DNA from 3 places in the Streptomyces sp. NPDC044571 genome. Region 2 is predicted to be linked to each of the others. Evidence: riboswitches for the same ligand, from Rfam matches in the RefSeq annotation. Region 2 holds a riboswitch; each other region holds the start of a gene.

Region 1 (4,644 bases), on a different contig from region 2:
GCGACCGAGTGGTCGACGGCGGTCAGGTGGGCGACCGGGGTCAGGGTGGTGTCCGCGGCGATCTGCTCGGTGGCCTTGACGGTGCCGCCGCGGGTGGAGCCGCCGGCCCCGTAGGTGACCGAGACGAAGCTCGGCGCGACCGCCTCGATGCGGCGCAGGGCGTTCCAGAGGTTGCGCTCGCCCTTCTCGGTCTTGGGAGCCCAGAACTCGAAGGAGTACGAGGGATCCCCGGACGCCAGAAGGTCACGGACCGTGCGTGCACGATCCGTCCAGGTGGAAGCGGTACCAAGGGCCATACGGGCAGGTTAGACGGGGGGTCGCGGACGCCGAAGCGGCGTCCGCCTTTTGGACAGCCTTTTGGACACCCTCCGCCCGGGGGCTACTGGGAAGCGCGCGCCCGGATCCGCTTGGCCAGCTCGGCCGCGGCCGCTCCCGGGTCGGAGGCCTCGGTCAGGGCGCGCACGACCACGACGCGGGTGGCTCCGGCGTCCAGGACCTCGTCCAGGTTGCCGGCGTCGATCCCGCCGATGGCGAACCAGGGCCGGTCCTGGGTGAGGGAGGCCGCGTACCGGACGAGATCCAGGCCGGGGGCGTGGCGGCCGGGCTTGGTGGGGGTGGGCCAGCAGGGGCCGGCGCAGAAGTAGTCCACGCCGGGTTCCGCGACGGCGGCGTCGACCTCGGACTCGGCGTGGCAGGAGCGCCCGACGAGCACTCCTCCGCCGAGTATCGCGCGGGCGGCGGGCACCGGGATGTCGCCCTGGCCGAGGTGCAGCACGTCGGAGCCGATGGCATGGGCGACGTCGGCGCGGTCGTTCACCGCGAGGAGCTTGCCGTGCCGGCGGGCGGCCTCGGCGAAGACCTGGAGGTGTTCGAGCTCCTCGCCCGCCTCCATGCCCTTGTCGCGGAGCTGGACGATGTCCACTCCGCCGGCCAGGACGGCGTCGAGGAACTCGGGGAGGTCGCCCTGCCGCTTGCGGGCGTCCGTGCACAGGTAGAGCCGGGCGTCGGACAGCTGGGCGTTCGCGGACATGGGTACCCCCCGTGGTGGCGCGGTGCGCGGGCCGCTCGGCCCGCACACCGCGATGGATCGGCCGAGTCCGCTCAGGACCCGGGAATCGGGACTCCGGTCAGAGGGCGAGCGCCTGGGCCCGGCGCTTCACCTCCGTGCCGCGATTCTCCCTCAGGGCCTGCACGGGGGTGCCGGGCAGGGTCGGGTCGGCGGTGAACAGCCACTCCAGCATCTCCTCGTCGGAGAAGCCGTCGTCACGGAGGACGGTCAGCAGGCCGGCCAGGCCCTTGACGACCTTGTCGCCGTCGATGAAGGGGGCGGGTACCTGCAGCGCGCGGTTCTCGCCACGGCGCACGGCGATCAGCTGACCTTCCTTGACCAGCTGGCGGACCCGGGTCACTTCGATGTCGAGCATCTCCGCGATGTCGGGGAGGTACAGCCAGGCGGGGACAAGGGCATCGATCTTTGCGTCAATCTCGGTCACGGACACAAGCCTGCCACCTCGCACCGACACCCGGTACCCGAGCCCGCCCGTCCGGGTCTCCCCGATGCCCCTCCTAGGCGGCCGCCGACTTCAGGGGGGTCTCCGGGTCGCCGACCTTGGCGGGATCGAGGGGGGTGCCCGTCTCGATCAGCTTGCGGCCCTGCGCCAGGTCCCGGGGGCGGCCCACCGCCAGGAGCGCCACCAGCGCCCCGTCGCGGAGCCAGCACACCGACCACGTGGGCTCGGCCGGGTCCCCGCGCCACAGCAGGGTGTCCGCACCGGCGTGGTGTCCCGCGTACTGCACGAACCGGCCGAACTGCTCCGACCAGAAGTACGGGACCGGGTCGTACACCTGCACGGGCTCGCCCGCCAGGATGTTCGCCGCCACCACCCGCGGCCCCTGGAGCGCGTTGTCCCAGTGGTGCACCAGGAGCCGCGCCCCGTACCGCGCCGACGGGAAGGACGCGCAGTCCCCCACCGCGTACACGCCGGGCAGCGCGGTCCGCAGGTGCGCGTCGGCCACCACCGCGCCGTCGGGCCCGAGCTCCACGCCCGATCCCGCCAGCCAGCCCGTCGCCGGCCGGGCCCCGATGCCCACGACCACCGCGCCCGCAGCCAGCTCCCGGCCGTCCGCCAGCAGGACCCGGCCGGGCTCCACCGAGGCCACCTTGGTGCCGGTCAGCAGTTCGGCCCCCGCCTCCTCGTACCAGCGGGCCATCGGGGCGGCGACCTCCCCGGGCAGTGCCCCGGCCAGCACCCGGTCGGCCGCCTCGACCACCGTCACGGCGCAGCCCGCCTCCCGCGCGGCGGTGGCGAACTCCGCCCCGATCCAGCCCGCCCCGACCACGACCGCCGCCGGGGCGGTCGCCAGCACCGGGCGCAGCCGGGCCGCGTCGTCCAGGGTGCGCAGCAGGTGCACGCCGGGGACGCCCTCGGCGCCCGGCAGGGTCAGCGGTTCGGCACCGGTGGCCAGCACGAGGACCTCGTACGGGACCGGACCCGCCTCGGTGTCGAGTTCGCGGTCGGCGGCGCGCAGGGCGGTCACCTCCGTGCCGAGCCGGAGCTCGATCCCCAGCCCTTCGAAGTCCACGTCGAAGGCGGAGTCCTCGGCCTTGCCGAGCAGGACCGCCTTGGACAGCGGGGGCCGGTCGTAGGGCTGGTGGGGTTCGGCGCCCAGCAGGGTCAGGGGGCCGGTCCAGCCCTGCTCCCGCAGGGCGACCGCGGTCTGCACCCCGGCCATTCCGGCGCCGACGATGACGATGCCGCTCTCAGTCTTTTCCGTCTGCTCGCTCACGCCGCCCACCCTAGCCACCTGACAGCCCATCAGGAACGGAGGCCGGGGAAGCCGCCTTACCGGAGGGCGGCGCCAGGGTTAGTCTGGCCACCGTACCTATCGCGGGAGTCCGGGCGTACCGGGCTGAGAGGGAGGCTGGCCGGCCTCCGACCGTACGAACCTGATCCGGGTCATGCCGGCGAAGGGAGGGGCTGGACGCCCATGCACTCATCTCGAAAGGGATCCGACGTCCTCGTCATCGGGGGCGGGATCATCGGCCTGGTCACCGCCTGGCGGGCCGCCCGGCGCGGACTGCGCACCGTGCTCGCCGATCCGGCCCCGGGCGGCGGGGCCGCCTGGGTCGCGGCGGGCATGCTGGCCGCCGTCACCGAGCTCCACTACGGCGAGGAGACCCTGCTGGGCCTCAACCTGGCCTCCGCCGCCCGCTATCCGGAGTTCGCCGCCGAGCTGGCCGAGGCGAGCGGCGGCATGGACATCGGCTACCGCGCCTGCGGCACCCTCGCCGTGGCCCTCGACGCCGACGACCGCCTCCACCTGCGCGAACTGCACGCGTTGCAGCGCCGCTGCGGACTGGAGTCCGAGTGGCTCACCGGCCGCGAGTGCCGGCGCCTGGAGCCGATGCTGGCCCCGGGCGTACGGGGCGGGCTGCGGGTCGACGGCGACCACCAGGTCGACCCGCGCCGGCTGGCGGCCGCGCTGCTGGCCGCCTGCGAGGGCGCGGGGGTGGAGATCCACCGGGCGGGCGCGCGGCGGCTGGTGGTGAGCGCCGACCGGGCCGCGGGGGCGGAGCTCGACGACGGCACGCTGCTGGGGGCGGACCAGGTGGTGCTGGCTGCCGGTTCGCTCAGCGGGAGGCTGGACGGCGTACCGGCGCAGGTGCTGCCTCCGGTGCGGCCGGTGAAGGGGCAGGTGCTGCGGCTCGCGGTGCCGGCGGCGTACGCGCCGTTCCTGTCCCGCACGGTGCGGGCGGTCGTACGCGGCAGCCACGTCTACCTGGTGCCGCGGGAGAACGGCGAGCTCGTCGTCGGCGCCACCAGCGAGGAACTCGGCTGGGACACCACGGTCACCGCCGGCGGGGTCTACGAACTCCTGCGGGACGCCCACGAATTGGTGCCCGGCATCACCGAACTGCCGCTGACCGAGACCCGGGCCGGGCTGCGCCCCGGCTCCCCCGACAACGCCCCGCTGCTCGGCCCGACCGACCTGCCGGGTCTGCACCTGGCCACCGGGCACTACCGCAACGGGGTGCTGCTGACCCCGCTGACCGGCGATGTGATGGCCCAGCTGCTGGCCACCGGCACGGTGGCGGAGCTCGCCCGGCCGTTCAGCCCCCGCCGCTTCAGTTCCGCACGCGAGGAGTCGTACGCATGACCATCTCCGTCAACGGCGAGCCGCGCGAGATCGCGGCCGGCACCACGCTCGACGCCGTGGTCGCCACCCTGACCGCGGCCCCGTCCGGTGTCGCGGCCGCCCTCAACGAGACCGTGGTCCCGCGCGGCCAGTGGCCCCTCACGCCGGTGGGCGAGGGCGACCGCGTCGAGGTTCTCACCGCGGTGCAGGGGGGCTGAGCCATGGCCGACGACGTCTTCGCACTGGGCGACCGGACCTTCTCCTCCCGCCTGATCATGGGTACGGGAGGGGCGCCGAGCCTGGAGATCCTGGAACGGGCCCTGATCGCCTCGGGGACCGAACTCACGACGGTGGCGATGCGGCGCCTGGACCCCACGGTCAAGGGATCCGTCCTCTCGCTGCTCTCCAAGCTGGGCATCGCGGTCCTGCCGAACACGGCGGGCTGCTTCACGGCGGGCGAGGCCGTGCTCACGGCGCGGCTCGCGCGGGAGGCGCTGGGCACGGACT
Region 2 (4,644 bases):
GGGTCACGGAGGCATCATGGACCGGCTCGACTCCCTGCTGCCGACCGCCCCGGTGGTGTGGCTGCTGCTGGCGGCCTTCGTCGGCACCGGCTGAACCCCGGCGGGGCGGTTACCCTTGAAAGGCGCGCTGCTTCTGCGGCGCGCCTTTCGTCTTACGAGGAGTACCTGCCATGGCCCGCCCCGTCCCGGGAGAGCTCACCTTCGTCGCCCCCCGTGGAGCCAAGAAGCCGCCCCGGCATCTCGCCGACCTCACCCCCGAGGAGCGGCGCGAGGCGGTCGCCGCGATCGGTGAGAAGCCGTTCCGGGCCAAGCAGCTCTCGCAGCACTACTTCGCCCGCTACGCGCACGACCCGGCGCAGTGGACGGACATCCCCGCTGGTTCCCGCGAGAAGCTCCAGCAGGAGCTGCTGCCCGAGCTGATGAACGTGGTGCGGCACATCTCGTGCGACGACGACACCACCCGCAAGACCCTGTGGAAGCTGCACGACGGCACGCTCGTCGAGTCGGTGCTGATGCGCTACCCCGACCGGGTCACCATGTGCATCTCCTCGCAGGCCGGCTGCGGTATGAACTGCCCGTTCTGCGCCACCGGCCAGGCCGGCCTGGACCGCAACCTCTCCACCGCGGAGATCGTCCACCAGATCGTCGACGGCATGCGCGCGCTGCGCGACGGGGAGGTCCCCGGTGGCCCGGCCCGGCTGTCGAACATCGTCTTCATGGGCATGGGCGAGCCGCTGGCCAACTACAAGCGGGTCGTCGGCGCCATCCGCCGCCTGACCGACCCCGAGCCCGACGGCCTGGGCCTGTCGCAGCGCGGCATCACCGTCTCCACCGTGGGCCTGGTCCCGGCGATGCTGCGGTTCGCCGACGAGGGCTTCAAGTGCCGCCTCGCGGTCTCGCTGCACGCCCCGGACGACGAGCTCCGCGACACCCTCGTCCCCGTGAACACCCGCTGGAAGGTCCGCGAGGTCCTCGACGCCGCCTGGGAGTACGCCGAGAAGTCGGGCCGCCGGATCTCGATCGAGTACGCCCTCATCCGCGACATCAACGACCAGGCCTGGCGGGGAGACCTGCTCGGCCGGCTGCTCAAGGGCAAGCGCGTCCACGTCAACCTGATCCCGCTGAACCCGACGCCCGGCTCGAAGTGGACGGCCTCGCGTCCCGAGGACGAGAAGGCCTTCGTGGAGGCCATCGCCCGCCACGGCGTGCCGGTGACCGTACGTGACACCCGCGGTCAGGAGATCGACGGCGCCTGCGGCCAGCTCGCGGCCTCGGAGCGCTGACCGGACCGGAGCGCTGACCGGAGCCCTGGGTTCCGGCTCCGGTCGGCCGGAATCGGCCACGGGGTACCCTGTGGCCGAACCAATTGCATATTCCGACAGGGGAGCGCCACAGCGCTGAGAGTGCGGTAACCGTCATCCGCAGACCCTCTGAACCTCGCCCCGGTCATTCGGGGTAGGAAGTTCGGTCATCACTCAAGCTGTTGCGCCCTGCCCGGCGTGCGCTCGACAGAGCGCCGGGCAGGGCCGCGTCTTCTCCTGGTCATCCCAGGAGGAATACACCAGTGAGCACCACCAGGAAGATCGCGGGCACCGTGCTCGCGGCCGCGCTCGGCGTCACGGCGCTCAGCGCCTGCGGCAGCGACGCGAAGGACAAGCCGGCGGCCGGCGGCACGAGCAGCGCGCCGAAGTCCAAGACCGTCACCCTCGTCTCGCACGACTCCTTCAACGTGACCGAAGCGGTCCTCAAGGAGTTCGAGCAGCAGAGCGGCTACACCGTGAAGGTCCTGAAGTCGGGGGACGCGGGCGCCGCGCTCAACCAGGAGATCCTGACCAAGGGCTCCCCGCGCGGCGACGTCTTCTTCGGCGTCGACAACACGCTGCTCTCGCGGGCGCTCGACAACGGCATCTTCACCCCGTACGAGGCCAAGGGCCTGGGCGAGGTCAAGCCGGAGTACATGCTCGACAAGGAGCACCGGGTCACCCCGGTGGACTCCGGCGACATCTGCGTCAACTACGACAAGGCGTACTTCGCCGACAAGAAGATCGCCCCGCCGCAGACGCTGGACGACCTGGTCAAGCCGGAGTACAAGAACCTGCTGGTCACCGAGAACGCGGCGACCTCCTCGCCCGGGCTCGGCTTCCTGCTCGCCTCCGTCGGCAAGTACGGCGAAGACGGCTGGAAGGACTACTGGAGCAAGCTCAAGGCCAACGGCGTCGAGGTCGTCGACGGCTGGGAGCAGGCCTACAACGAGCGCTTCTCGGGCTCCGCGGGCGGCAAGAAGGCCAAGGGCGACCGCCCGCTGGTCGTCTCCTACGCCTCCAGCCCGCCGGTCGAGGTCCTCTACTCCGACCCGCAGCCGGCCGAGGCCCCGACGGGCGTGGCGACCGGCACCTGCTTCCGCCAGGTCGAGTTCGCCGGCCTGCTGAAGGGAGCGAAGAACGAGGAGGGCGGCAAGGCGCTCATCGACTTCCTCGTCGGCAAGAAGTTCCAGGAGGACATGCCGCTCCAGATGTTCGTGAACCCGGTGGTCAAGGACGCGAAGCTGCCGGAGCTGTTCACGAAGCACGGCGTGGTGGTCGAGAAGCCGGAGAACGTCGCTCCGGACACCATCGCCAAGAACCGTGAGCAGTGGGTCAGGACATGGTCCTCGCTGGTCGTGAAGTAGGACGCGAGAGCGCTCCTGCACAGGAGGGCGTACGCGGTACGGCCGTCAGACTCGCCCTGATGGCCGTGCCCCTCGTCTTCTTCGGCCTGTTCTTCGCCTATCCCGTGGTCGCGATCGTCGGCCGCGGGGTCAAGACCGACGAGGGCTGGCAGCTCGGCCGGATCGGCGAGGTGCTGGCCCGGCCCGACATCGCCGACGTGCTCTGGTTCACCACCTGGCAGGCGCTCGCGTCCACGGCCCTCACGCTGCTGGTCGCGCTCCCCGGCGCGTACGTCTTCGCACGCTTCGAGTTCCCCGGCAAACAGCTGCTGCGGGCGCTGGTCACCGTCCCGTTCGTGCTGCCGACCGTGGTCGTCGGCACGGCCTTCCTGGCGCTGGTCGGGCGGGGCGGGCTGCTGGACGAACTGTGGGGCGTCCGGCTGGACACCACGGTCTGGGCGATCCTGCTCGCCCACGTCTTCTTCAACTACGCCGTCGTCGTCCGGACGGTGGGCGGGCTGTGGGCGCAGCTCGACCCGCGCCAGGAGGAGGCCGCCCGGGTGCTGGGCGCCGGCCGGTTCACGGCCTGGCGGCAGGTGACGCTGCCCGCGCTGGGGCCCGCCGTGGCCGCCGCCGCGCTCATGGTCTTCCTGTTCACCTTCACCTCCTTCGGCGTCGTGCAGATCCTGGGCGGCCCCTCGTACTCCACGCTGGAGGTGGAGGTCTACCGGCAGACGGCGCAGCTGCTGGACCTGCCCACGGCCGCCGTCCTGACGATGGTGCAGTTCGCTGCGGTCGGGGCCGTCCTCGCCGTGCACGCCTGGACCGTGCGCAGACGGGAGACGGCCCTGCGGATGGTGGACCCGGCGCGGACCGCGCACCGCCCCCGCGGCCTGGCGCAGCGGGCGCTGCTGGGCGCGGTGCTGGCGACGGTGGCGCTGCTGATCGTGCTGCCGCTGGGCGTGCTGGTCGAGCGGTCCTTCGACGCGCCCGGCGGGTACGGGACGGGCTTCTACCGGGCGCTGCAGGACGCGAGCGGCGGCACCTTCCTCGTCCCGCCGTTGGAGGCGATCGGGAACTCCCTCCAGTACGCGCTGGCCGCCACCGCCATCGCCGTGCTGATCGGGGGGCTCGCGGCGGCGGCGCTCACCCGGCGCGGAGGCCGGTTCGTGCGCGGGTTCGACGCGCTGCTGATGCTGCCCCTCGGGGTGTCCGCGGTGACGGTGGGCTTCGGGTTCCTGATCACCTTGGACGAGCCGCCGCTCGATCTGCGGACCTCGTGGATCCTGGTGCCGCTCGCGCAGGCGCTGGTGGGGGTGCCGTTCGTCGTACGGACCATGCTGCCCGTGCTGCGAGCCGTGGACGTGCGGCTGCGCGAGGCCGCCGCCGTGCTCGGGGCGTCTCCGCTGCGGGCCTGGCGGGAGGTGGACCTGCCGCTGGTGCGGCGGGCGCTGCTGATCGCGGCCGGGTTCGCCTTCGCGGTCTCGCTGGGGGAGTTCGGGGCGACCGTGTTCATCGCCCGGCCGGACCGTCCGACCCTGCCGGTGGCCGTGGCACGGCTGCTGGGGCGCGCCGGTGAGCTGAACTACGGGCAGGCGATGGCCCTGAGCACGATTCTGATGCTGGTGTGTGCGGTGTCGCTGCTGGTGCTGGAGCGGCTGCGACCCGACAAGACCTCGACCGCAGGGGAGTTCTGATGACGTTGCTCGAACTGGCCGGGGTCACGGTCCGCTTCGGCGAGCGCGCCGTCGTCGACTCCGTGGACCTCCGGGTCGCCGAGCACGAGACCGTGTGCGTGCTGGGGCCGAGCGGCAGCGGCAAGTCCACGCTGCTGCGGGTCGTCGCCGGGCTCCAGCCGGTATCGGCCGGTCGGGTCCTGCTCGGCGGAGCGGACCAGGAGCGGGTGCCGGTGCACCGGCGCGGGGTGGGGCTCATGTTCCAGGACCACCAGTTGTTCCCCCACCGCGACGTCGCCGGGAACGTGGCGTTCGGCCTGC
Region 3 (4,644 bases), on a different contig from region 2:
CGGACTGCAGCAGAAACGTCGCAGCATGATCCTCGAATCACTGGCCCACTTCCGCGACGCGGTCGGCGCCCCCGTCTACTTCGCGGTGTTCCGCGAGGGTGAGATCGAGGTCGTCGGTGTCTCCGACACCCCAGCCACCCCGGCCTGCGAGGAGTGGGCCGATTTCCGCGAGACCGGCCATGCGCACGCCATCGGACAGTGCCTGCTGGCGCAGCTCGACGAGGAGACGCGGAAGGACTACTACGACCGCCACCCCGTCGGTCCCCTCACCGCATACACGGTCCGGGACCAGCGTGCGCTGGAACGCCGGATTGCGTCCCTCGGCCGGATGCAGCCGGTTACGGAGCGTCAGGAGTATGTGCTCGGCACGGTATGCGCGGCGATCCCCATCACGGCCGGCGATACGGCCGCAACGATGGCCATTTCCCTTCCCTTGCATCAAGAAGACCGATTGCGCTCTGCGGTTGATCGACTGCGGAGTGAAGTAGGCGCGCTGTTGAGCACCCTCTCGTTCTCTATCAGTATCTGAAATCTCACTCCTTGTGATCCGCCAGCGCTTACACCACCCTTGTCAAGAGGTCCCTGGGGATCATTCCTGGCCACTTCCACTACAGCGGGGTAGGCAATGCGCGAGTCGGTACAGGCAGAGGTCATGATGAGCTTCCTCGTTTCCGAGGAGCTCTCGTTCCGGATCCCAGTGGAGCTCGGGTACGACGCCCGTGATCCCTATGCCGTACGCCTGACCTTCCACCTCCCCGGAGACGCCCCCGTGACCTGGGCGTTCGGCAGAGAGCTGCTCCTCGACGGCATCAACAAGCCCTGTGGCGACGGAGATGTGCACATCGCCCCCATCGACCCCGACGAGCTGTCAGACGTCCACATCCGTCTCCATGTCGGGCCCGACCGCGCCCTGTTCCGCGCCGGTGCGGCGCCGCTCGTCGCCTTCCTCGACCGCACCGACCGGTTGGTTCCCCTCGGCCAGGAGCGCAGCCTCGGCGACTTCGAGGGTGACCTCGACCAAGCGCTCGGCAAGATCCTCGCCGAGGCCCAGCAGAACGAGCGGAACGCCGGCTGACCTTTCGCGGCAGCGGTGTTCAGCGCTTGCGGCGCCGGCCCCGGCCCGTGCGGACCGGCCCCGAGGCCGCCGCACCGGCCGGGGGCCCCGGCCGGTCGGCGGACACGACCAGTGCCGCCAGCGCCGTGGTGACCGGAACCGAGGCCACCAGGCCGATGGACCCCACGAGGGTACGGACGATCTCCTCCGCGACGAGCTCGCTGTTGGCCACCGAGCCCATGCTGCTGTTCGCGATCGAGAACAGCAGCAGCAGGGGCAGCGCGGCGCCTGCATAGGCGAGGACCAGGGTGTTGACCACCGAGGCGATGTGGTCGCGACCGATCCGGATGGCCGCCCGGTACAAGGCACGTGACCCCATGGACGGGTCTGCCTGGTGCAGTTCCCAGACGGCCGAGGTCTGGGTGACCGTCACATCGTCGAGCACGCCCAGGGATCCGATGATGATGCCTGCGAGCAGCAGGCCGCTCATGTCGATGGCGGGGTAGAGCCCGTGGATCAGTCCGGTGTTGTCGTCCGTGTTCCCGCTCAGGAACGCCCAGTCGATGAAGAGTGAGCCCAGCAGCCCGATCAACAGCAGTGAAACCAGCGTGCCGAGCACGGCGACCGAGGTCCGGGCGGTCAGTCCGTGACACATGTAGAGCGCGATGAGCATGATCGCGCTGGCGCCGATGACCGCGACCACCAGCGGGTTGGAGCCCTGCAGGATTGCCGGAAGGATGAAGAGCGTCAGCACTCCGAAGCTGACCACCAGTGCGATCAGTGCGAACACACCGCGCATCCGGCCGACGACGACCACCGCCACGGCGAAGAGCCCGGCCAGCAGGGCCAGCGGGAGCTTGCGGTTCACGTCGATCACGGAGTACTGGAGATCCCGCGGCGCGTCCGGGGCGTAGGCCACGACCACCTCCTGGCCGTCCGCCAACTGCCGTGGCGCGCCCGGCTGGACGATCTCGATGAACGTGCGGCCCTTTTCCGGACCGGTGCCGACCTCGACGGTGGCTTTCTTGCACTGCCCGGTCTGCGCGGCCTGCGCCTCCCGGCCCTCCGGGGTGGAGGTGTTGCCGGTCGGAGGCACCTGCGAGACGTTCACCGATTTGCAGTCGACCTGTTCGAGGGCGACGACCTTGCCCTGCTGGGTCTGGCGGTCGAAGCCCACTCCGGAACGCTCGTGGGCGGGGGCGCCGCCCGGCCAGAGCACCGCCATGCCGATGAAGACCGCGGCCGCGAAGGGGATCAGTACGGCTGCGATGACCCGGCGCAAATGGCGGGAGACGGGAGCCGCCGGTCCGTGGCCGTGGCTGTGCCCATGGCTGTGCCCGGAACCGGGGGAAGGCCCGTGCGCATGCCCCGGACCCGCGTGCGCGTGGTCCGGGTGGCCGGAGGGCTCTGGCAGATCGGCGGGGGGCTGCGGCGAGGACGTCACCGGCCGATCATCGCAAGAGTTGAGGGGGCCCACTGTTCAGCACGCCACAGATGACGCTAGCGTGGGGGCACCTTTGCACAACGCGGGAGCTCGGAGCACCGGGCTGAGAGGACGCTGATCACCGTACGCGCGCAGTACAGGCGTACGGGAAGAGGCTGCGTCGACCGCCGAACCTGTTACCGGGTAATGCCGGCGTAGGGAGATCAGGTCTCATGACCATTCAGGACGCACGCACGCCTGCCGTCAGTCAGGACGCCGACGGCCAAATCGAGCGCCAGCCGGGCTGGCACAAGGGGTACGTGGCGGGCTCCCGCCCCGACATCCGGGTGCCGGTCCGCCAGGTCCACCTCACCAACGGCAAGGACGTCACGCTCTACGACACGTCCGGGCCGTACACCGATCCCCAGATCGAGACCGATGTACGCCGCGGCCTGCCGCCGCTGCGGGAGAACTGGATCATCGGCCGCGGTGACACCGAGGAGTACGCGGGCCGCCCCGTCCGCCCCGAGGACGACGGCATCAAGCACACCTCGCCGCGCGGTGGCCTCAAGAACCTCGACGCGGTCTTCCCGGGCCGCCCCCGCCAGCCCCGCCGGGGTCGCGACGGCGCCGCCGTCACGCAGCTCGCCTACGCCCGCCGCGGCGAGATCACCCCGGAGATGGAGTACGTCGCCATCCGGGAGAACGTCTCCCCCGAGGTGGTCCGCGAGGAGATCGCCGCAGGGCGCGCCGTGCTTCCTGCGAACGTGAACCACCCGGAGATCGAGCCGATGATCATCGGCAAGCGCTTCCTGGTGAAGGTCAACGCCAACATCGGCAACTCCGCGGTCACCTCCTCCATCGAGGAGGAGGTGGAGAAGATGACCTGGGCGACCCGTTGGGGTGCGGACACGGTCATGGACCTCTCCACCGGACGCAACATCCACACCACCCGCGAGTGGGTGCTGCGCAACTCCCCGGTCCCGATCGGAACCGTGCCGCTGTATCAGGCGCTGGAGAAGGTCGACGGCAAGGCCGAGGACCTGACCTGGGAGATCTACAAGGACACGGTCATCGAGCAGGCCGAGCAGGGCGTCGACTACATGACGGTCCACGCAGGTGTGCTGCTGCCGTACGTGCCGCTGACGGCGCGCCGCAAGACCGGCATCGTTTCGCGCGGCGGTTCGATCATGGCGGCGTGGTGCCTCGCGCACCACAAGGAGAACTTCCTCTACACCAACTTCGAGGAGCTCTGCGAGATCCTCGCGATGTACGACGTCACGTACTCCCTCGGTGACGGCCTGCGGCCCGGGTCCATCGCGGACGCCAACGACGCGGCGCAGTTCGCCGAGCTGAAGACGCTGGGCGAGCTGAACACGATCGCCAAGCGGCACAACGTGCAGACCATGATCGAGGGTCCGGGCCACGTCCCGATGCACAAGATCAAGGAGAACATCGACCTCCAGCAGGAGATCTGCGAGGAGGCGCCGTTCTACACGCTCGGTCCGCTGACCACGGACGTCGCCCCCGCGTACGACCACATCACCTCGGGCATCGGCGCCGCGATGATCGCCTGGTGGGGCACCGCGATGCTCTGCTACGTGACGCCGAAGGAGCACCTGGGTCTGCCCAACCGCGACGACGTGAAGACCGGCGTTATCACCTACAAGATCGCGGCGCACGCAGCGGACCTGGCCAAGGGACACCCGGGCGCCCAGGAATGGGACGACGCCCTGTCGGACGCGCGGTTCGAGTTCCGCTGGGAGGACCAGTTCAACCTGGCCCTCGACCCGGACACGGCGCGCGAGTTCCACGACGAGACCCTCCCGGCCGAGCCGGCCAAGACCGCGCACTTCTGCTCCATGTGCGGTCCGAAGTTCTGCTCGATGAAGATCTCTCAGGACATCCGCCGTGAGCACGGCGGGGACCTGAAGGCCGAGGAGATCGAGGCGGGCATGGCGGAGAAATCCGCCGAGTTCGCGGCGAGCGGCAACCGCGTGTACCTGCCGCTGGCCGACTGATCCGAACGCTGACGTCGCGTCCGTGCGCTGCCGTCGCGCTGCACCGGGGAGAGGAGGGCGCCTTCACGGCGAAGGAGTACACCTGCTACTACGCACGGGTGCTCGACACCGACCTGCCGCTGGCGATCGACGTCGTCTGCGACATG

What was found. Region 2 has a riboswitch for thiamine pyrophosphate ahead of AB0B01_RS27590 (thiamine ABC transporter substrate-binding protein). Riboswitches for the same ligand answer to the same signal wherever they lie in the genome.
Region 1: it holds a riboswitch for thiamine pyrophosphate, as region 2 does, so the genes downstream of both, thiO (glycine oxidase ThiO) here and AB0B01_RS27590 (thiamine ABC transporter substrate-binding protein) in region 2, are expected to answer to the same signal.
Region 3: it holds a riboswitch for thiamine pyrophosphate, as region 2 does, so the genes downstream of both, thiC (phosphomethylpyrimidine synthase ThiC) here and AB0B01_RS27590 (thiamine ABC transporter substrate-binding protein) in region 2, are expected to answer to the same signal.

What each region holds. Positions count from the first base shown of each region.
Region 1 is NZ_JBEZBN010000043.1:3,881-8,524, forward strand. Features, by position in the region: gene metF (methylenetetrahydrofolate reductase [NAD(P)H]) at 1-296, opposite strand, end outside; gene thiE (thiamine phosphate synthase) at 380-1,030, opposite strand; gene AB0B01_RS22160 (Rv2175c family DNA-binding protein) at 1,128-1,493, opposite strand; gene AB0B01_RS22165 (FAD-dependent oxidoreductase) at 1,567-2,787, opposite strand; TPP riboswitch at 2,879-2,991, shown strand; gene thiO (glycine oxidase ThiO) at 2,989-4,158, shown strand; gene thiS (sulfur carrier protein ThiS) at 4,155-4,355, shown strand; gene AB0B01_RS22180 (thiazole synthase) at 4,359-4,644, shown strand, end outside.
Region 2 is NZ_JBEZBN010000072.1:5,236-9,879, forward strand. Features, by position in the region: gene AB0B01_RS27580 (phosphatidate cytidylyltransferase) at 1-94, shown strand, start outside; gene rlmN (23S rRNA (adenine(2503)-C(2))-methyltransferase RlmN) at 171-1,283, shown strand; TPP riboswitch at 1,371-1,480, shown strand; gene AB0B01_RS27590 (thiamine ABC transporter substrate-binding protein) at 1,565-2,668, shown strand; gene AB0B01_RS27595 (iron ABC transporter permease) at 2,728-4,344, shown strand; gene AB0B01_RS27600 (ABC transporter ATP-binding protein) at 4,344-4,644, shown strand, end outside.
Region 3 is NZ_JBEZBN010000069.1:8-4,651, reverse strand. Features, by position in the region: gene AB0B01_RS27205 (helix-turn-helix domain-containing protein) at 1-529, shown strand, start outside; gene AB0B01_RS27200 (SsgA family sporulation/cell division regulator) at 626-1,075, shown strand; gene AB0B01_RS27195 (YibE/F family protein) at 1,095-2,498, opposite strand; TPP riboswitch at 2,571-2,716, shown strand; gene thiC (phosphomethylpyrimidine synthase ThiC) at 2,711-4,498, shown strand; partial or broken gene AB0B01_RS27185 (insulinase family protein) at 4,546-4,644, shown strand, end outside.